Regions from separate parts of the Burkholderia sp. YIM B11467 genome, predicted to be linked through region 3. Evidence: riboswitches for the same ligand, from Rfam matches in the RefSeq annotation. Region 3 holds a riboswitch; each other region holds the start of a gene.
The links. Region 3 has a riboswitch for cobalamin ahead of ACTRWB_RS19270 (HoxN/HupN/NixA family nickel/cobalt transporter). Riboswitches for the same ligand answer to the same signal wherever they lie in the genome.
Positions count from the first base shown of each region.

Region 1: another riboswitch for cobalamin. It lies ahead of ACTRWB_RS08990 (TonB-dependent receptor domain-containing protein); the one in region 3 lies ahead of ACTRWB_RS19270 (HoxN/HupN/NixA family nickel/cobalt transporter).
Region 2: another riboswitch for cobalamin. It lies ahead of ACTRWB_RS35380 (CbtB domain-containing protein); the one in region 3 lies ahead of ACTRWB_RS19270 (HoxN/HupN/NixA family nickel/cobalt transporter).
Region 4: another riboswitch for cobalamin. It lies ahead of ACTRWB_RS25605 (FecCD family ABC transporter permease); the one in region 3 lies ahead of ACTRWB_RS19270 (HoxN/HupN/NixA family nickel/cobalt transporter).

Region 1 covers NZ_JBQVSQ010000002.1:394,095-399,192, forward strand. Annotated here, with positions in the region: gene ACTRWB_RS08980 (alpha/beta hydrolase) at 1-199, opposite strand, end outside; gene ACTRWB_RS08985 (TetR/AcrR family transcriptional regulator) at 222-794, opposite strand; gene ACTRWB_RS08990 (TonB-dependent receptor domain-containing protein) at 924-2,852, opposite strand; cobalamin riboswitch at 3,191-3,383, opposite strand; gene ACTRWB_RS08995 (AraC family transcriptional regulator ligand-binding domain-containing protein) at 3,473-4,531, opposite strand; gene ACTRWB_RS09000 (hypothetical protein) at 4,698-5,042, shown strand; gene ACTRWB_RS09005 (Dabb family protein) at 5,032-5,098, shown strand, end outside.
Region 2 covers NZ_JBQVSQ010000017.1:2,666-7,763, forward strand. Annotated here, with positions in the region: gene ACTRWB_RS35365 (2OG-Fe(II) oxygenase) at 1-415, opposite strand, end outside; gene ACTRWB_RS35370 (inorganic phosphate transporter) at 776-2,368, opposite strand; gene ACTRWB_RS35375 (histidine phosphatase family protein) at 2,528-3,115, opposite strand; cobalamin riboswitch at 3,167-3,304, shown strand; gene ACTRWB_RS35380 (CbtB domain-containing protein) at 3,338-3,547, shown strand; gene ACTRWB_RS35385 (CbtA family protein) at 3,561-4,283, shown strand; gene ACTRWB_RS35390 (LysR family transcriptional regulator) at 4,306-5,098, opposite strand, start outside.
Region 3 covers NZ_JBQVSQ010000005.1:226,271-231,368, reverse strand. Annotated here, with positions in the region: cobalamin riboswitch at 749-1,013, shown strand; gene ACTRWB_RS19270 (HoxN/HupN/NixA family nickel/cobalt transporter) at 1,202-2,260, shown strand; gene cobW (cobalamin biosynthesis protein CobW) at 2,286-3,365, shown strand; gene cobN (cobaltochelatase subunit CobN) at 3,372-5,098, shown strand, end outside.
Region 4 covers NZ_JBQVSQ010000008.1:40,715-45,812, reverse strand. Annotated here, with positions in the region: gene ACTRWB_RS25630 (SIMPL domain-containing protein) at 1-740, opposite strand, end outside; gene ACTRWB_RS25625 (EVE domain-containing protein) at 935-1,396, opposite strand; RNA gene ssrS (6S RNA) at 1,468-1,649, opposite strand; gene ACTRWB_RS25615 (cell division protein ZapA) at 1,730-2,044, opposite strand; gene ACTRWB_RS25610 (ATPase) at 2,041-2,391, opposite strand; cobalamin riboswitch at 2,547-2,799, shown strand; gene ACTRWB_RS25605 (FecCD family ABC transporter permease) at 2,959-3,957, shown strand; gene ACTRWB_RS25600 (ABC transporter ATP-binding protein) at 3,954-4,769, shown strand; gene cobT (nicotinate-nucleotide--dimethylbenzimidazole phosphoribosyltransferase) at 4,822-5,098, shown strand, end outside.

The DNA of each region.
Region 1 (5,098 bases), on a different contig from region 3:
CGTAGTGCGCATCGGTGGCCGCTTTTACGCGCAGCCAGGCGTCGACATCGTCCGGCGCCGGCATCACGTGCCGCGCGTTCAGCGGCACGCCGTCGTCGCCGACCAGCCGTTGCAACGCGGTGCGCGCTTCGTCGCTGATCGAGGTCGGGAAGGGAACGACACGGCTCGGCAGGACGACGCCGTCAGGTTTGTCTTTCATCGCGTGATTTCCGTTCGATGCGTCATGCGGCCGAAGGCCAGTGACGCAGCATCACGTCCAGCGCATCGAGACTGCGCGACCACGACGCGTCGGAATCCGGCGCGCTGTGCGAGAAACCGCCCGCGCTTTCGAGCGTCACATAGCCCATGAAGAAGCCGCCCAGCAGGCGGATCGCATGAGCCTGTTCGGCGTCCGGAATGTCGTAGCTGCGCAGCACCGCGGAGGTCATCCTGACGAGCCGGCCGCCCGCGCTTTCGGCGGCGCGCTCGGCGCTCACCGGATGGCGCGCGGCCGCAAAGCGGCCGGGGTGCGCGCGCGCATAGTCGCGATAGACGTTCGCGAGCGCGGCCAGCGCGTCCTTGCCGGTGCGGCCGGCCAATGCGTCGGTCGCGCGCTCGGCGAGCTCCTTCAGCGCGAACAACGCGATCCGGCTCTTGAGATCGTCGAAACTCGGGATATGCGAGTACAGGCTGGCCAGCTTGACGTCGAAGTGCCGCGCGAGCGCCGCGCCGGTGAGCTGCTCGAAGCCGGTTTCATCGGCGAGCTGCGCACCGGCTTCGACGAGCCTGTCTACGGTAATGCCGGCACGCGCCATGACGGATGCTATGCGGGTTAGTCAAAAAACTAATTCTATTAGTTTTTGCGGCGATGTCAATTTCCCGCGCGCGCCGGTTGCGCCGATACGCATCGGCGCCCGCGACGCAGGCGCCGATGCACGGGGCGGTCAGAACGTGTAGCTGACCTTGCCGAACGCGGTGCGTCCGAGCGTGTTGTAGCCGTACGCGGTCATGTACTGCCGGTCGAACAGGTTCGACAGCGATGCCGACACCGTCAGGTGCGAATTGATCCGGTACGACGCGCGCAGGCTCACCGTCAGGTACGACGGCAGATACTGCGTGTTGGCCGGGTCGTCGAACGTCGAACCGCCGTAGAGCAGCGACGCGCCGGTGCTCAGCGCATGCAGGTGCAGTTCGTCCCACGTGTGGTCGACGTTGAGGCTGACCGTCTGGCGCGGCCGGCGGTTGAGCCAGGTCTGGTTGGTCTCGTCCTGCGGATTCAGGATGCCGACCGCGACGCTCACCGGCGTCGAGCGGCCGATCGTCCCCTTGTACGACAGGTCGATGCCGCGAATATGCGAGCGGCCGATGTTGATCGGCGAGAACGTCGCCGGGTTGTAGGCGACCAGGTTGTTGACCCGCGTGTCGTAGATCGCGGCGGTGAACGTGCCGTACGACGTGTTCGCGTCGATCGCGGCCTCGACCGACGTGCTGCGTTCCGGGCTGAGGTTCGGATTGCCGTAGCCGGGGTAGTACAGGTCGTTGAAGCTCGGCAGGCGGTACGCATTGCCGTACGACACGCGCGCCGTATAGACCGGCGTGATCGCCCACGACAACGCGGCGTTGCCCGTGTTCACGGATTGCCCGGCGATGATTTCGTGGCGACCCGCGAGGAACATCGTCACGCTGCCGAGCGTGGCCGACTGATGCAGCGAGAACGCGGAGTCGTTGCGCGTCGGCACGCCGCCGGGAATGTCGATCGGCAGGAACGCCTGTTCGCGCGTGAAGTCGTAGGCCAGCTTCGATTCGCCCGACAGCGGCAGGCCGAACAGGCGGAACCCGTGCTCCTGATGCGTCAGCGACGTCGAGATGCTGAAGCGTTGCGAATTGATCTGGTCGGTCGCGAGGGCCGGGTTGTCCGCGTAGATGAACTGGCGATCGTTCGCATAACCAAAGGACTGGTCGAACTGCGTGTCGGGCGTGATGTCGAGATGGAACGCGACACCGGTCGTCAGCTGGTGATCGAGCTCGCGGTTCGCATAACCGAGGTTGTCGAAGGACAGATCGGAGCGGTGATACAGCGCGAACGTCGAGATCGACCAGTTGTCGCGCGCGTAACCGAGGCGCGCATCGAGATCCTGCGCGTGATACGGATTGCGGCCGGCCTCGTGACCGGAGAAGAAGGGCCGCGTCGCATCGATGCCGGCCGTGTTGTAGTCGTGCAGCCCGAGCGAATAGGTAAGACCGCCGAGCGCGGCAAGCGGCCCCGTCGACGGCACGGTGCCCGACGTGCGGAACTGCGTGTCGAACGTCTTGTTCGAGCCGCCGCCGAACGAGACGGTGGTCTGGTTCGGCTGGTTGGACGCACGGCGCGTGAAGAGCTGTACGACGCCGCCCATCGCATTGGCGCCGAACGACGCGGCGGCCGGGCCCGAAATCACTTCGACGCGTTCGAACGCTTCGGTCGGCAGGTCGGCCCACGGTGCGATGCCGGTAGTCGGCGAGCCGATCCGGATGCCGTCGATGAACACGGCGACCTGGCTGGCCGACGAGCCGCGAATGCTGACCGACGAGGATGAGCCGGGGCCGCCGCTCTGCGAAACGGTGACGCCCGGCAGCGTCGCGAGTGCCTGCGTGATGCTCGGGTCGCTCGGCGACAGCCGGTCGAGATCCTCGCGCGTGAGCACCTGCGTCGACGCATAACGCCGGTCGAACGATTCGGGCAGGTACCGCGTGTCGGTCACGCTGATCGTCGGCAGGTCGGCGCCTTCCGCGGGCTGGGACGGCTGCGGGAGCGCTGCGTCGCCGGCGGCATGGGCGATCGGGGAGAGCAGCGCGGTGGCGGCGGACGTGGCAAGGAGGTAACGAATGTTCATGAGGCAGCGAGAGTGAGCGTGTTGCGCGTACGGCGATCGTGTGCGGGGGGCGGGCAGGGCCGGCCGGTTTGTTCCTGGGTCATGGCGTGGCCGGGCCGCGCGGCGGGCCGTCGCGGGTGCAGGCGCGGCACATGCCGGACGACGCGATCGATGGCGCAAGCCGTATGCGCGCGGGCAGGCCGCGCCTGCCGGCGGCGTGCCGGTGCGACGCTTCCGGCGGGGAAGCGGATTCGGGAACGAAGGACATCTGAAGGATCCTGAGGTCGGGCCGTCCATGCAACGGGCGACCGCCAATGGCGGTGCTTGGCGCTCCGGGACACCCCGCCCGGTGCGGCTGCTTGGACCTCGGGTCGATGGCAGGTCTCCTGGCTCGCGGGTCGTCATCCGTGCCGGCCTTCCCGGTTTCCCAGTGGCACGCAGTGGCACGAATTCGCCGCTCACAGTTGCGGGGGCAGCCGCAGATTCGAGGCGCCGCCTCTCCTGCGTTCCCTTTTGATCCCGTCTCCGGGAACCATCAGCGCGCAAGCGTAATGGCGCGCACTCCGGCGCGTCAATTCTTCGGTCGCGCGAGGATGCGAAAAAACGTCATTGCCCGGTAAAAACTTTCGAAATCCTTTCTTTTATGCGCCGACGCCGCGTTTCATGTCTGACGAAACGGGTGGGCTCGAGGTTGCATGCTCGCGCCTGAACCGGCTCGGCGCGACGCCGGTCCAGCGCACGAACGCGCGCCTGAACGCCTCTTCGCCGCCGAAGCCGAGAAACGCGGCCACGCGGGTCACCGGCCAGTCGGTCTCGTGCAGGCATCGCCGTGCAGCGTCGGCCAGGCATTGCTCGCGCAGCACGTGATATCCGCTGCCTTCGGTTGCGAGCCGGCGCCGCAGTGTCGCCTCGCTGACGCCGAGCCACGCGGCCAGTTCCGCGAGCGCCGGCAGCGCCTGTTCGCGCGCGAGCGCCGCATCGAGAAAGCCGCGCACCTGCTGCGCCCAGGACACGACGGCCGGTGCCGCATCGATCAGACGAAACGGGAAATCGACGAGAAACGCGTCGAGCTCGCCCGGCTGCCGGATCACGCGGTGATCGAGCCGCGCCGCATCGAACGAGAAGCCGTAGGTTTTCCGGCCGACGTCGACCGGCGCGTTGAACAAGCCGAGCAGCGGCATCGCGTCGTCGCGGCGCGGATGGCCGAGCCAGACTTCGTCCGGCCGCAGCGGCTGCCCGATCAGCCAGCCGAACAGCTGCAGATAGCAGAACAGCCCCGTCAGGTCGACGAGGCATGCGGCCGGGCTGCGCGTGCGGCGCAGCGAGTCCATCCGGAACGTCGCGCGAGCGTCGCGTACCGAGAGCGACAGCGTACCGGCGCGCGGCGTCAGCATCTCGCAGAAGTCGCGCGCGCAGCGGATCGCGTCGGCGAGCGTCGCGCAGCTCAGCAGGCAGCGGCACATCAGGTCGACTTCCTGCTTGCGCATCGGCGGATGGCCGTTGCCGCGCGCGACCTGTGCCTCGAGCCGCTCGATCGCGTCGCGGTAGAGCGCGACGAAGCCGCGCGTCGCCGTCGCATCTTGCCGCGGCTGCGCATCGCGGTCGGCCGGCGGCGCGCCGCTGCGCGTGAGTTCGCTCAGCAGGCGCGCGTCGAGGCCCGGCAGGACCCGGCCGCTGGCCGGCATGGCGCGCTGTTTCATGTGTCTCCCGTTCTGATCGTTGCGACAGGGGCCGGTGAGCGGGCCGGTAGGGGTCCGTGAACCGTCGCCACGCAAGAATACTAGTCACGCCGGCCGCCTTCGGCCTCGCCGGAACGGCGTAGGCCGGCCACGCATCCCGCCATGAACGACCACGGACGACACGCGAATGATCCAGATCGTAGATGAAATCACGCTCGCGCCCGAGCGCATTCCCGACGTGCTTGCACTGCTGCGCGACCGCTACCTGCCGGGCCACGCGGCGCGCGGGCTGACGGCGGCCGGCCGCTGGGTGTCGCCGCCCGTCGCGGTGCCGGGTCAGGCGAGCACGCTGTGGCTGACGTGGCAGGTCGACGATGCGCCGGCCTATTACCGGATACGCGCGCTGACCGATGGCGACGTGGTTGCGTTCTGGGTGGCGGTCGACGGGTTGTGCGACGCACGCCGCCGCCACGTGATGACGGACGCCGATGCGCCGCTGCCCGCGCTGACGGAGGTCGACCATGCGGCATGACACGGCACAGGTGTTCGTTTCGGCGGATCGCGACGCCGGCGCAATCGAGCATGCAT
Region 2 (5,098 bases), on a different contig from region 3:
TCAGCGGCGTCGGCCGTGTTTGTCCCGCCGCGTGGCAGCGATCGAGGAATGTCGCCTGGTCGTTCGGATAACGGACGTCGAGCCCGAGTGCCTTGTTCCAGCGATTCGCGATAGGCGCGAGATGCGGGTAGATCGTCGTGCGCAACTCGGCGACCACCGCGGGCAGCGGGTATGCGAAATACTTGTATTCGCCGCGCCCGAATCCGTGCCGCGCCATCACGACGCGCGAACGATAGAGCGCGTCCCGCGGATAGAGCGATACGAGCGCATCGCACTCGCTCGCCGAGATCAGGCCCGGCACACGCGCGCATCCGTAGCGATCGAGATCGGCATCGACGGTCGTCCAGTCGATTGCGTCGACACGTTGCGCGATGTCCAGCGATTCGACGGCAGGTTGCAGATCGGCAATGTTCACGGGCTACCTCGGTTCGTCAGCAACGTGGTGCCGTGCGGTCGCGCGGAATGCTTCGGAAGCGTTGCGCGCACGGTTGAATTCACGATGGAAGTTGATGAACCCAGTCTACCGACGTCCGTGAGACGGCGCGCTCCAGATCTTGCGTTTCAATTCGGAAAAGGAAGAGGGGAGCGGCGTGCGATGCGGCACGGACACGCCGCATGCGGCGACGTGTCGGAGCGGAGAAGCGGAGAAGCGGAGAAGCGGAGAAGCGGAGAAGCGGAGAAGCGGAGAAGCGGAGAAGCGGAGAAGCGGAGAAGCGAGAGTCGAACCTTCCACTACAGGCGGCCGGCGCTCACCGGCCACCCACCGCGTCCCCGATCAGACCACCGACCGGAACAGCCAGTAGAGCCCGCCCGCGAGCGCGATCGACGCCGGCAGCGTCAGCACCCATGCGAGCACGAGGCTGCGCACCGTGCTCCATTGCAACCCGGACCCGTTCGCCGCCATCGTGCCCGCGACGCCCGACGACAGCACGTGTGTCGTCGACACCGGCAGCCCGTACATGTCGGCGGCGCCGATCGTCAGCATCGCGACGACTTCGGCCGATGCGCCCTGTCCGTACGTCAGATGCTGCTTGCCGATTTTCTCGCCGACGGTCACGACGATCCGCTTCCAGCCGACCATCGTGCCGAGACCTAGCGCGATCGCGACGGCGACCTTCACCCAGGTCGGGATGAACTTGGTCGCATGGTCGAGCTGCTTGCGATAGTTGTCGATCGCGAGCTTGTCGTCGGCGGCGAACGCGGGTTGCCCCGATTTCTCGATCAGGCGAATTGCTTCGGACACCAGATACATCGTGTTTCGCACGTTGTCGACGTCGCGTTGCGGCACGGCTGCCATCGAGCCCGACGCGCCGACCGCGGTCGCGAGCGACGTGGACAACTGCTGCACGGCCGGCAGCACGGCCGGCGTTAGTTCACGGCGCTGCACGTAGTGTTCGACGTCGGCGCGCGGGTTCGCGGACGGCGCGACGCCGTTCGTGTATTTCCCGAACGTCGCGGCTGCCTGGTTCGCGACCGCAACGAAGGTCTGCGATTCGGCCGGCGTAACGGCCTTGTTCAGCGCATACGCGGTCGGCACCGTGCCGATCAGGATCAGCATGATGAGGCCCATCCCTTTCTGCCCGTCGTTCGAACCGTGTGCGAACGACACGCCCGTGCAGGTCAGGATCAGCAGGCAGCGAATCCAGAACGGCGGCGGCTGATCCTTCGGCGGCTCCTTGTACAGCTCCGGAATCCGCACGACGGCCTTCAGCACGAGCAGCAGCAGCGACGCGCACAGGAAGCCGACGATCGGCGAGAACAGCAGCGACTTGCCGACGCCGAGCGCCTGGCCCCAGTCGACGCCGCTCGTGCCGGACGGCCCGTGCATCAGCTGGTTCATCAGCCCGACGCCGATGATCGACCCGATCAGCGTATGCGAGCTCGACGACGGCAACCCGAAATACCAGGTCGCGAGGTTCCACACGATCGCGGCGATCAGCAGCGCGAACACCATCGCGAAGCCCGAACCGCTGCCGACCTGCAGGATCAGCTCGACCGGCAGCAACTGCAGGATGCCGAACGCGACCGCGCCGCTCGAGACCATCACGCCGAGGAAGTTCCACATGCCGGACCAGATCACCGCGACGTTCGGCGTCAGCGAGTGCGTGTAGATCACGGTGGCGACCGCGTTCGCGGTGTCGTGGAAACCGTTGACGAATTCGAAGCCGAGCGCGATCAGCAGCGCGGCGCCGAGCATCAGGTACGGAAACAGCGATGCTTCGCGGACCGACGACAGATCGTCGATCAGGTGCATGGCGATATAGACGGCGCCGATCGCGAGCACCAGCAGGAAGACGGCATAACCGACTTGCCGGGTGCGTTCGACGGAGCCCGAATTGTTCGAGGCGGACGAAGCAGGTTGATTCATGACGGCATCTCGTAGGGGAATCGCGTCTGATCCTAGCTTCGGCCAGCAGTCAGTTTGATGACAGTCGGGATGGCGAACGGTATGTCTTACAGCGATGTAAGCAGAGCGCCGGCACGCATCTTCGGCCACATGGCGCACGCAACTCGGCACGACATGGGCTTACGCATCAGTGTCGCGCCGATCGACATCCGCGATCAACATCCATCCATGCGGCGATGCGGCGAATGTCGTGCATGACAGCGGCGCGACGTCGACGCGAGTCGCGGCCTTGGAATCCATCCGCAGAGCCTGCGCGACGGCCGCGCGAATGATCGCCGCATGCGTGATCGCGACGATGTCGCGCTCGTGCTGCAGCGCGTTCAACCATGTGCCGACACGCCGCATCGCTGCGTCGAACGATTCGCCGCCGTGTGGCGATGCGGACGGATCGCCGATCCATGCACCCAATTCGTCAGGACAGTCGCGGCCGAGATCGTGCAGCCGCTGGCCGCGCCAGTTGCCGTAGTCGATGTCGCGCAGCGCGTGATCGATGTCGGCACGTAGCCCGAGCGCATCGGCAGTCTGTCGCGCGCAGCGGGCGGGGCTGCACAGCACGATCGCGCCGGCGAGGCCCGCCCACCGGTCGCGCAGCGCGGCGGCGTCGGCGAGCCCGCGCGCGTCGAGCGGATCGTCGTCGGGAAACGTGCCGGTGCGCATCGCACGGGTCGATGCGTGTGCGATCAGGCGCAGCGAGGCATGCAGGGTCATGTCGGTTGTCGGAGGGGCCGGGCGGAACGTGCGGTCGCTCGCACGCCGTTACTTCAACACGCGGACTTTCGCGCGTACAATCCGCCCGATACGAAACGCGGAAGCCGGTGCAATTCCGGCGCGGTCGCGCCACTGTAACCGGGGAATCTCGATCCCGGAAGCCAGACCTGCCTTCGTACCCATCCAACATTTGTCGGGGCGCGATTCCCCTGAGGTGCATCCATGAGCGAAGCAGTGCTGAAGCCGGTCGTCGTGCCGGCACCCATCCCCGTCCGTGAACTGTTGCCGTGGGCCGTGTTCGTCGGCCTGATCCTGCTGCTCGCACTGTATTTCGTCGGCGCGGAACAAGGCGCGACGTCGCTCGTGCCGGGCATGTATGTGCACGAATTCGTCCACGACGGCCGCCATCTGCTCGGCTTTCCCTGCCACTGACGCGGAGAACACGATGGTCGGAAAGCTGCTCATGCGCGGGATGCTCGCAGGCATCGCCGCGGGCCTCCTCACGTTCGGTTTCGCGAAAATCGTCGGCGAACCGCAAGTCGATCAGGCGATTTCCTTTGAAGAAAAACTCGACGCCGCCAAAGGCGACGCGCCGGAGCCCGAGCTGGTCAGTCGTCACACGCAGGCCGGCCTTGGCTTGCTGACCGGTGTCGTGACCTATGGCGCGGCATTCGGCGGGCTGTTCTCGCTGGTCTTTGCGTTCGCGTACGGGCGCGGCGGCCGCCTCCCGGCACGGCCGCTGGCCGCGTGGCTCGCACTGGCGGCGTTCATCGCGCTCGTGATCGTGCCGAACCTCAAGTACCCGGCCAATCCGCCGTCGGTCGGCGATCCCGACACGATCGGCTATCGCACGGGCCTGTTCTTCCTGATGATCGCGATCTCGATCGCGACGATGGTGTTCTCGGTCAGCGTGCGCCGCCATCTGCTGGCGAAGCTCGGCCAATGGAACGCGTCGATCGTCGCCGGGCTCGTGTTCGTCGCGATCATCGCGGCGGTGCAGTTCGGGCTGCCGTCGATCAACGAGGTGCCGGCCGCTTTCCCGGCCGCCGTGCTGTGGAAGTTCCGCGTCGCGGCGATCGGCATGCAGGTGATCATGTGGACGACGATCGGCCTGCTATTCGGCGCGTGGGTCGAGCGCGGCGAACGCATCGGCATGCGCGCCGCCTGACGCGTCCTGCAACCGGGCGCGCCTAGCGCAGCATGCGCGGCGCGCTCCACGTCGATTCGCGCGCGAGCGCGACGAACGCGGCCAGATAGTCGATCGCCGCGTCCGCCTCGCGGATGCCGAGAAAGATCTGCTTCGCGATGCCCTTCTTGCCGAGCTTGACCGGCACGACCGGCATCCGGTCCGCGTATTCGTCCGCGAGCCATCTCGGCAGCGCGGCCACGCCGCGCCCGCTCGCCACCATCTGCAGCATGATGTCGGTCGTTTCGATCGACTTGTGCCGCCTCGGCACGATGCCGGCCGGCGTCAGGAACTGGTTGTAGATGTCGAGCCGGTCGGTTTCGACCGGGTAGGTGATCAGGATCTCGTCGGTCAGTTGCTCGGGCGTCACGTAGTCGGCGTTCGCGAACCGGTGTGAGTCAGCGACCACCAGCACCTGCTCGTAATCGAATACCGGAACGAAGTGCAGACCCGGCTTGTTCAGCGGATCGGGCGTGACGAGCACGTCGATGTCGTAACCGAACAGCGCGCCGATGCCGCCGAACTGGAAGCGCTGCTTCACGTCCACGTCGACGTCGGGCCAGCGCGACAGATACGGTGACACGACCTTCAGCAGCCACTGGTAACACGGGTGGCATTCCATCCCGATGCGCAGCGTGCCGCGCTCGCCCTTCGCGTACTGCTTCATCCGCTCTTCGGCGAGCTCGAACTGCGGCAGCAGCCGGTTCGCCAGCTTCAGCAGATATTGCCCGCCCTGCGTGAGCCGCAGGCCGCGGCCTTCCCGATCCCAGATCGGCGTGCCGAGCTGCTGCTCGATT
Region 3 (5,098 bases):
ATCGCTCCGGCGAACCCACCGGCCATGATGCTGCCTCGATTGGCCTGTGCGCCAATGCGCACGGCGTGGACGGCTCCGTCTCCGCCACTTACCCGATTCATTTCACTCGCAGTGAGTTTTCGCATGTTGAATCTCCTTGGATTGACGATTGTCGATACCGATGGCGAAACAGGTGCGATATACGCGATCGGCTTTTTGTCGCAGCGGGCTACTTCACAAGCACCGCTTCGATTCCCGCAGCGTTTGCAGAATGCAGTACGACCACATCAGTACTTTCGCGACCGTTGCAAGGGGGGAATCCATCCCCTTCAGGGCAAACGGAAACAAGAGCGCCATCGACAGCCATACGACGATGGCCACATACAATCGGGCAATATTCATGGTCTGAACGAATGTGTCGCAGTGGTTTATCTCGATCATCGAAAACTGTCTGGATCGGACAATCGAATATCGGCTGCGCAACGTCAATCATCCGAATCTCCAAAGAGAATGAACGTTTCTGCGCGCAACCCCACGCTGTACCTGCCGCGGCGCCGGCCTTGCTATCGCGGACAACGTGATCAACCGTCAATTCTGAAAAACCGCTTCGGATGGCGAGCCGTACTACTGCGCGTTCGATCCCGCACGGGTTGCTGGGCGCGTCAGACAGTCGAACGATTTCCCCGGCATACCCGCGCCTGATCCCTGCCCGCCGGTTCATCCGGCCGACCTGGCCACTCGTCGCCTTGACGCTCCCGCCCCCGGCGCCTACACTCGCACGCGTTTTGGTGCTCGCGCGCGCCGCTCCGGCGCACGCAGTTAAACGGGAAACAGGGAGCCTGCCTGCGTCGCAGTCGAGCCAACCTGTGCTGCCCCCGCAACGGTAAGCGAACGCATCGTGCCCGCCACGATGCAACGCCGCTTCGCCGCATGCCGCACGCATGCGGACGACCGCCACTGGATGCCCCGCGCATCCGGGAAGGCGAAGCGGCGTGTTCGTCAGCCCGGATACCGGCCTAAACGTTGGGGTTCAGCGCCGCGGGGAGGCGGCGCATCGTCCACGGCCGCAGCGTGCCCGACACCCGAGCGTTTCCCGATTCCCGTCGTCCGACCGCCCGCGCAAGCGCGCATGATCCGGCCCGATGGAGGGCGAGACCGCACGGGGCCGCGCAGCGACGGCCGTGTTGGCATGCTTCATGTCGACCGTTCGCAAAGGAGCGTCATGCTCGATTCGCTGTTTCGCCTGTTCAACGACAGTTCATCCGGGCTGCGCGGCAAGATCGTCGCGATCTATGCGTTGCTGATCGCCTTCAACGTCGGCGCGTGGGTCTGGGCGTTCGCCGCCTTCCACGGCCAGCCCGTGCTGCTCGGCACCGCGCTGCTCGCGTATGTGTTCGGGCTGCGCCACGCGGTCGACGCCGACCACATCGCGGCCATCGACAACGTCACGCGCAAGCTGATGCAGGAGGGCCGCAGCCCGCTCGGCGCGGGACTGTTCTTCTCGCTCGGCCACTCGACGGTCGTGATCGTGATGTCGGCCGTGGTCGCGGCAACCGCCGCGTCGCTGTCGCGCTTCGACGGCATGCGCGAGCTGGGCGGCACGATCGGCACCTGCGTATCCGCGTTCTTCCTGCTGCTGCTCGCGGCCGCGAACCTGATGATCCTGGTGTCCGTGTACCGGACGTTTCGCGCGGTGAAGCGCGGCGAGCCGCTCGTCGAGGCAGATCTCGACCTGCTGATGAACCAGCGCGGCGTGCTCGCGCGCATCTTCCGCCCGCTGTTCCGGATCGTGTCGCGCAGCTGGCACCTGTATCCGATCGGCTTCCTGTTCGGCATCGGCTTCGACACCGCGACCGAGATCGCGCTGTTCGGCATCTCGGCTACGCAGGTGCAGGGCGGCCTGTCGTTCTGGTCGGTGATGGTGCTGCCCGCGCTGTTTACGGCCGGCATGACGCTCGTCGACACGACCGACGGCATCCTGATGATGGGGGCGTATCGCTGGGCGTACGTGCGGCCGATCCGCAAGATCTACTACAACATGACGATCACGTTCGTATCGGTGCTGGTCGCGGCGCTGATCGGCGGCATCGAGGTGCTGGCGCTGCTCGCCGACAAGCTGTCGCTGCAGGGCACCGTGTGGGACTTCGCGACGACGGCGGCCGCGCATTTCGGGATGCTCGGCTACGTCGTGATCGGGCTGTTCCTCGCGAGCTGGCTCGTATCCGCCGCGATCTATCGCATCAAACGCTACGACGAGATCGAAGTGACGATCTCGGCCTGAACCCACATTCGACACAGGACCCACCATGACCCTACGCAAGCTTCCCGTCACGATCGTCACGGGCTTTCTCGGCAGCGGCAAGACGACGCTGATGCGCCACATCCTGCAGCACGCCGAAGGCCGCCGCATCGCGGTGATCGTCAACGAATTCGGCGAACTCGGCATCGACGGCGAAATCCTCAAGGGTTGCGGCATCGGCTGCGACGACACACAGGGCGAAGCGTCCGGTCAGCTTTACGAGCTCGCGAACGGCTGCCTGTGCTGCACCGTGCAGGAAGAGTTCTATCCGGTGATGGAAGCGCTCGTCGAGCGGCGCGCGGACATCGACCACGTGCTGATCGAGACGTCGGGCCTCGCGCTGCCGAAGCCGCTCGTGCAGGCGTTCAACTGGCCGACGATCCGCAACAGCTTCACGGTCGACGCGGTCGTGACCGTCGTCGACGGGCCGGCCGCCGCGAGCGGCCAGTTCGCGGAAAACCCGCAGGCCGTCGACGCGCAACGCCGCGCCGATCCGAACCTCGACCACGAATCGCCGCTGCACGAGCTGTTCGCCGATCAGCTGTCGTCCGCCGATCTCGTGATCGTGAACAAGGCCGATCTCGTCGGCGACACGCAGTTCGCGCAGATCGAAACCGCGATCCGCGACGAGATCCCGCCGCAGGTGAAGATCGTGCGCGCGACGCGCGGCGAGCTCGACCTCGCGATGCTGCTGGGGCTCGAATCGGCGTCGGAAGACACGATCCACCTGCGTCACGACCATCACGGCTCGGCCGACGACGGTGATCACGATCACCACCACGACGATTTCGACTCGGTCGTCGTATCGGGCGACGCGGGCACGCGCGAAGCGACGATCGCCGCGCTGCAGCGCGTCGTCGAGACGCACACGATCTATCGCGCGAAGGGCTTCGCCGCGCTGCCCGGCGCGCCGATGCGGCTCGTGATCCAGGGCGTCGGGCGCCGCTTCGACAGCTATTTCGACCGTCGCTGGCAGGACGGCGAAACGCGCGCGAGCCGCTTCGTGCTGATCGGCGAGGATCTCGACGCGGCCGCACTGCAGCGCGCGTTCGACGCCGCGTGCGCGGCCGAACCGCAACAGGCGTAACGCGCGATGCATCTGCTGCGCACCACGCCGGGCGGCTTCGTCGACGATACGCAGGGCGTCGTCCGGATCGACCAGCAACCGGCCGACATCGTGATCCTGAGCTCGGCCGACACGACGCTGTCGCTGCTCGCGAGCGTCGTGCCGCAGCTGCCGGCCGGCTTTCCGAGCGTGCGGCTCGCGAACGTCACGTTCCTGCGGCAGCCGGCGTCCGTCGATTTCTATGTCGACGACGTGCTGCGCCACGCGAAGACGGTCGTGATCGATCATCTCGGCGGCGAAGCGTACTGGCCGTACGGAATCGAGCAGGCCGTGTCGCTCGCGTCGAAGCGCGGGCAGCAGCTCGCGATGTTCTCGGGCGACCTGCAGGAAGACCCGAACCTCGTCGCGAAGAGCACGGTCGCGCCCGACCTGTGCCGGTTGTGGTGGCGCTACCTGCGCGAAGGCGGCGTGCACAACGCCGAGGCGCTGCTGCGCAGCATCGCGTTCCACACGCTCGGCTTCGGCGACGAACCCGAGCTGCCGCGCCCGCTGCCGGCCGCCGCGCTGTATCACCCGGCGCGCGACCGCGCGAGCGTCGACGACTGGCGGCCGCGCTGGACGCCCGGCGCGCCGGTCGTCGCGATCCTGTTCTATCGCGCGCACTGGCAGGCCGCGAACACGGCCGTGTTCGACGCGCTGGCCGACGCGCTCGTGCGGGAAGGGCTGAATCCGCTGCCGATCGCGGTGACGTCGCTGAAGGACGCGGTGAGCCGCGAGGTCATCACGCAGCTGTGCGACACGCACGGCGTCGCGCTCGTGCTGAATACGACCGCGTTCGCGGCCGGCGCGATCGACGCCGCCGAGCCGGAGGTGCTCGCCGGCGACGCGCCGGTGCTGCAGGTGATCCTGTCCGGTGGCAATCGCGAAGCATGGGTGGCCGACAACCAGGGCCTGCACGCGCGCGACATCGCGATGCACATCGCGCTGCCCGAGGTCGACGGGCGCATCGTCACGCGCGCGGTGAGCTTCAAGGGGCTCGCGTATCGCTGCCCGCACACCGAGGTCGACGTCGTGCGCTACCAGCCGGACGCCGAACGGATCGCGTTCGTCGCGGCGCTGGCGCGCGGCTGGTGCCGGCTGCGCACGCTCGACAACGCGAGCAAGCGCGTCGCGCTGATTCTCGCGAACTATCCGCAAAGCGAAGGACGGATCGGCAACGGTGTCGGGCTCGACACGCCGGCGTCCGCGCTGCGCGTGCTCGCGGCGCTGCGCGACGCGGGCTACGCGGTGGCCGACCTGCCGCCCGACGGCGACGCGCTGATCGCGCGGCTCACCGAAGGCGTGACCAACGACGCGGCCGTGCATGCATTGCGCCCGGCGTTCCAGAGTTTTGCGCTGGCCGATTACGTCGCGCATTTCGCGCGGCTGCCGGCTTCCGTACGCGACGCGCTGAACGCGCGCTGGGGGCCGCCCGAAGCCGACCCGACGCTGCGACAAGGGCGTTTCACGATCGCCGGCTGGCGTGCGGGCAACGTGTTCGTCGGCATCCAGCCGTCGCGCTCGCGCGGCGAGAACGACTACGCGAGCTACCACGACGCGGATCTGGTGCCGCCGCACGCGTATCTCGCGTTCTATTTCTGGCTGCGCGATGCGTATCGCATCGACGCGGTCATCCACCTCGGCAAGCACGGCAACCTCGAATGGCTGCCGGGCAAGAGCGTCGCGCTGTCCGACGCGTGCTGGCCCGACCTGAC
Region 4 (5,098 bases), on a different contig from region 3:
TACTTCATCTGCACGGAGCCGTTGACGGTGACCGACACGGTGGCCTTGCCGCCTTCGACTGCGATCGGCGCGCTCATCTTCGCGCTGTCCATCGGCGCCGCGGCCATCGCCATCATGCGCGGGTACGGCTGCACGTTGCGGCCGCTGCCGACGTTCACGTCGCGAATCGTATAGCTGCTGTAGCCGAATGCCTTCGCGGCTTCGTCCGCGCGGGCGCGGAACGACTTGATCGCTTCGGTCGTGAGCTTCTGCTCGGCCGTGCGCTGCGCTTCGGGCGACAACGAGAACTCGACGTTCGCGACCTGCATCAGGTTCGACAGCTGGCCCGCAAGCTTCGACGCCGCAGCGAAATCGCGCGATTCGAGCGCGACCTCGGTACGGCCGCGCCATGCGGAAATCTTCCCGTCGCGATCGGTGCTCGGATACACGGAGAATGCACCCGTGTGCGCGGTGACGCCCGATACGCCCTTCGCCTGCGACAGTGCCGCGTCGGCGCGCTGGTTCAGCGCGGACGTCAGGCTACCCGGGTCCTTTGCCTGCTGCTCGTAGAACAGCGTGATGTGGATGATGTCCTGCGGCACGTCGGCACTGGCCTGCGACGAAAGCGACAGCACGCCTGCCGGCTCCGGAAAGTGCGGGTTCGCCGTTTGCGCGTGCGCGGCGGGCGACGCGAGCGTCAGCGCGACGGGAACGGCGGCGGCGAGGACGAGCGACAGCGCGAGTGCGGATTTCTTGGTCATTGTTGGACTCCTTGTGCGAGGGCGCGCAGGCGGATGACGCGTGCGCGACGCGGGCGTACCGCGCGACAAAAAAAACAACAGCCGGCCCGATCGGCCGACAGCGGTTGCTTAGGCCGCGCGAAACCAGCGCGAGTTCCGTTGCGGCGACGTGTACTGACCAGATTTGACGTTTGGCGCGCGCCTACTGCGTGCGCCTACTTCATCAGCTTTTCGGTGATGAACCGCCATTCGGCGCGCGTGACGGGCGTGATCGACAGCCGGTTGCCGCGGGCGAGCACGCGCATGTCGGCGAGCTCGTCGTGTTCGCGCAGCGCGGCGAGCGGCACGAGCGCCGACTTTTTCACGTAGCGCACGTCGACGAGCAGCCAGCGTGGTGCTTCCTGCGTCGACTTCGGGTCGTAATAGGGGCTTTTCGGATCGAACTGCGTGGGATCGGGGTAGGGCGTCGACGATACTTCGGCGAGGCCCGCGATGCCCGGCTCGGGGCAGCTCGAGTGATAGAACAGCACACCATCGCCGATCTTCATCGTGTCGCGCATGAAATTGCGCGCCTGATAGTTGCGCACGCCAGTCCACGGCAGCGAGCGCTGCGGTGCGTGAGCGAGATCGTCGATGCTTGCTTCGTCCGGTTCGGACTTCATCAGCCAGTATTGCATGGATCGTGATCGACGCAGAAAAAGGCTGCTACAAAAGGAAACGGCACCGGGACGTGCCCGATGCCGTTGGATAGGCCCCCGCCTTGGCCGCTAGGCCGGCATCCTGAACCTGAGGTTCAGAATTGGTCGCAGTTAGCAGCACTTCGGGTACATCAGACAGAGTGACGCGCGCGCCCGTGCTACAAATTTCCGCAACCGTGCACATGGCATTGGTTCAAGGAATATATGACCTTGGCGAACCAGGCAGGGAAGCTGACTGAACTGTATTTCGATGCGCCAATTTGACCACCGTTGATCGCCGAGATCAAGGGGAATCGACGTATCGATCAAACCTTACTGCGTCTCGTGCTGTGCAAGCACCGCGCCGAGCTGTTCGTTCATCTGGTGCATTGTACGACGGATTTCCTCCGCCGGAAATGCTTCACCGTGCCGCACGCTCGTTTGCAGCCGCAGCAATTCCGATGCGAGCGACAGCGCGGCCATGACGGCGATGCGATCGGTGCCGCGCACCGAGCTGTTCGAGCGGATTTTCGACATTTCGGCGTCGACGCGCGCGACTGCCTCGAGCAGCGCCGCTTCGGTCTCGGCCGAACAGGCGAGCCGATAGGGCTGACCGAGAATCGAGACTTCGATCTGCTTGGTGCTCATGCATGTTCTCCGTGGCTGGCCGCGTCATCGCCTTCCGTACGCGCCTGCGCATCCAGCAGGTCGAGCTGGTTGTCGGCTTGCTCCGCGTTTTTCGAGCGCGGCAGCTTTTCGAGAATCGCGTTCAGTTTCACCTGGGCGTCGTCGATCTTTGCCGACAACGTGTCGCGCTCGGCTGCGAGCGCATTGCGTTCGTCGCGCAGTTGCGCGAGTTCCGCGCGGACCGTGTCCGCTTCCGCGCGCAATTGCGCGACCTGCTCCTCGAGCGCGAGCCGTTCCGAGTGATAGCGCTTGTTCAGCGAGATCAGACGGCCAATATTTTGAGATAAGGTTTCGAGTTCGTTGAGCATTTGCTGCGTCCTCTAAAGACCCAGCATTTTAGCGCGGAATAACGCGCAATCCGACATCTGTAACGTTTCCAGTCGTAACACCCCTGCTTCTTGCCGCGAATAGGTGCGTCTTTTTGCATTCCCGGACGCTTCCTTGACGCTCGCGCGACCCGCTCCTAAACTGGCGCCGCCTCGGTGCTCGCGCGTGAACGCGCGGTTAAACGGGAAGCAGGGCGCGGGCTCCGCCAGGAAGCCGCCAACCTGCGCTGCCCCCGCAACGGTAAGCGGCCGCGTCCGGTGACGCAGGCCGGCTCGGGCGCGTTCCGCGTGAAGGTTTCGCGCACGGGCGCGGGCCACTGCGCGTCATCGCGCGGGAAGGCGAGCCGGTACGCCGCCAGCCCGGATACCGGCCGAGACGGGAAGCCCGCACGGGCTTCGTGACGCGCGGCCCGCGGGGAAGCGGGGTGCGCAACGCTTCACGGAATTCTCTTCGATGCTGACCCCAATCGTCTGCGCGACGCTTCTGTCATGCCCGGCCGGCAGCCGCCGGCGGATGCGCCGCGTGTCATGCGCGCGGCCTTACGCGGCATGAGCGCCGCACGCGCTGCCGCGATCTGGGCAACGCTGGCCGCCGTGGTCGCGTTGCTGTTCATCGCGTCGCTGTCGATCGGCAGCGTGCCGATGTCGCCATGGCAGGCGCTCGCGTCGCTCGTGCCGCATGGCGGCGATGCGCTGTTCGCCGATATCGTCCGCACGCTGCGCCTGCCGCGTGCGCTCGCGGGCTTCGCGTGCGGCGCGCTGCTCGCGCTTGCCGGTGCGCTGCTGCAGGTGCTGCTGCGCAATCCGCTTGCGGAACCGTACGTGCTCGGCGTGTCCGGCGGCGCGGCCGGTTTCGCGCTCGTCGCGATGATCGCGGGCGGCGCGTGGTGGCTCGTCGATGCATCGGCGTTCGCCGGCTCGCTCGTGTCGGTCGCGCTCGTGCTCGGTCTCGCGCGCCGCGAACTGTGGCGCGGCGATTCGCGCGACGCGTCGCCGCGGCTGCTGCTCACGGGCGTCGTGATCGCGGCGGGGTGGGGCGCGCTCGTCACGTTGCTGCTGTCGCTCGCGCCCGATGCGCGGCTGCGCGGCATCATCTTCTGGCTGACGGGCGACCTGAACGGCGTGACGGCGCCGTGGTTCGCGTGGGGCGCGCTGCTGCTGAGCGCATGCGTCGCGCTGCCGGCCGCGCCGCAACTGAACGTGCTGCTGCGCGGCGACGCGACCGCGCTTGCGCTCGGCGTGCCCGTCGCGCGTCTGCGCGTGCGGATCTATCTTGTCGCGTCGCTGGCCGCTGCGGCCGCGGTGACGACGGCCGGCACGATCGGCTTCGTCGGCCTCGTCGTGCCGCACGCGCTGCGGCTCGCGTTCGGCAACGACCAGCGGATGCTGCTGCCGGCCGCGATGCTCGCGGGCGGCGGCGGCGTGATGGCGGCCGACCTGCTCGCGCGCACCGCGATCGCGCCCGCGCAACTGCCGGTCGGCGTGATGACCGCGTTGATCGGCGTGCCGGTGTTCCTGTGGATGTTGCTGAGGAGACCGATGCGATGACGCATGCCGCATTGCACGCCGGCGGCGGCGACCTGACCTGCGCGACCGTCGACCTGACGCTGAAGGCCGGCGCGCGCACGCTGCTCGACGGACTCGCGCAGGCGTTCCGCCCCGGCGAGATCTGGTGCGTCGCGGGGCCGAACGGTGCGGGCAAGACGACGCTGCTTGCGACGCTCGCGGGGCTGCAGCCGCCGGCCGGCGGGCATGTCGAGATCGACGGCCGGCCGCTGGCCGCGTGGCCGCCCGCGCAACTCGCGCAGCGCCGCGCGCTGATGTCGCAGCAATTGCACGACGCGTTCAGCGCGACCGTGTTCGACACGGTGCTGCTCAACCGCTTTCCGTATCTCGGCGGCTGGGGCTGGGAGCGCGACGGCGACCGCGCGGCCGCGCGCGAGGCGCTCGCGACGTTCGACCTGACCGCGCTTGCGTCGCGCGACGTGCTGTCGCTGTCGGGCGGCGAGCGGCAGCGGGTCGCGCTGGCCGCGACGCTGTGCCAGGATGCGCCACTGATGCTGCTCGACGAGCCGCTTGCGCATCTCGACCTGCATCACCAGATCGATTGCCTGACCGCGCTGGCCGCATGGCTCGACGCAGGCCCACGCACTGTGCTGTTCTCGTGCCACGACCTGAATCTCGCGCGGCGTTTCGCGACGCATGCGCTGCTGCTCGACGGCCGCGGCCACGCGTGGGCCGGCCCCGTGCACGATGTGCTGACGCCCGAACGCGCGAGCGACGCGTTCGGTTATCCGCTCGTGCTGATCCGCGAGAACGGCCGCGACGCGCTGCTGCCGGCGTGGCCCGAGCGACAATGACGTTTCCTTTCCCGATGCGCGGCGCAGGCCGCACCCACGACACGGCTCTTCGATGACGAATTCGACCCACTTCCCGCCCGCGATCGCGCCGCTCGACGAAACGCTGCGCAAGCGCCTGCAGCATGTGATCGATCACAAGACCAAGCCGCCCGGCAGCCTTGGCCAGCTCGAGGCGATCGCGCTGCAGATCGGCCTGATCCAGCGCACCGAGCGGCCGGTCGTGCAGCGCCCCGTGATGATCGTGTTCGCCGGCGATCACGGGATCGCGGCCGAGGGCGTCAGTCCTTATCCGCAAGCGGTGACCGCGCAGATGGTCGCGAACTTCCTGG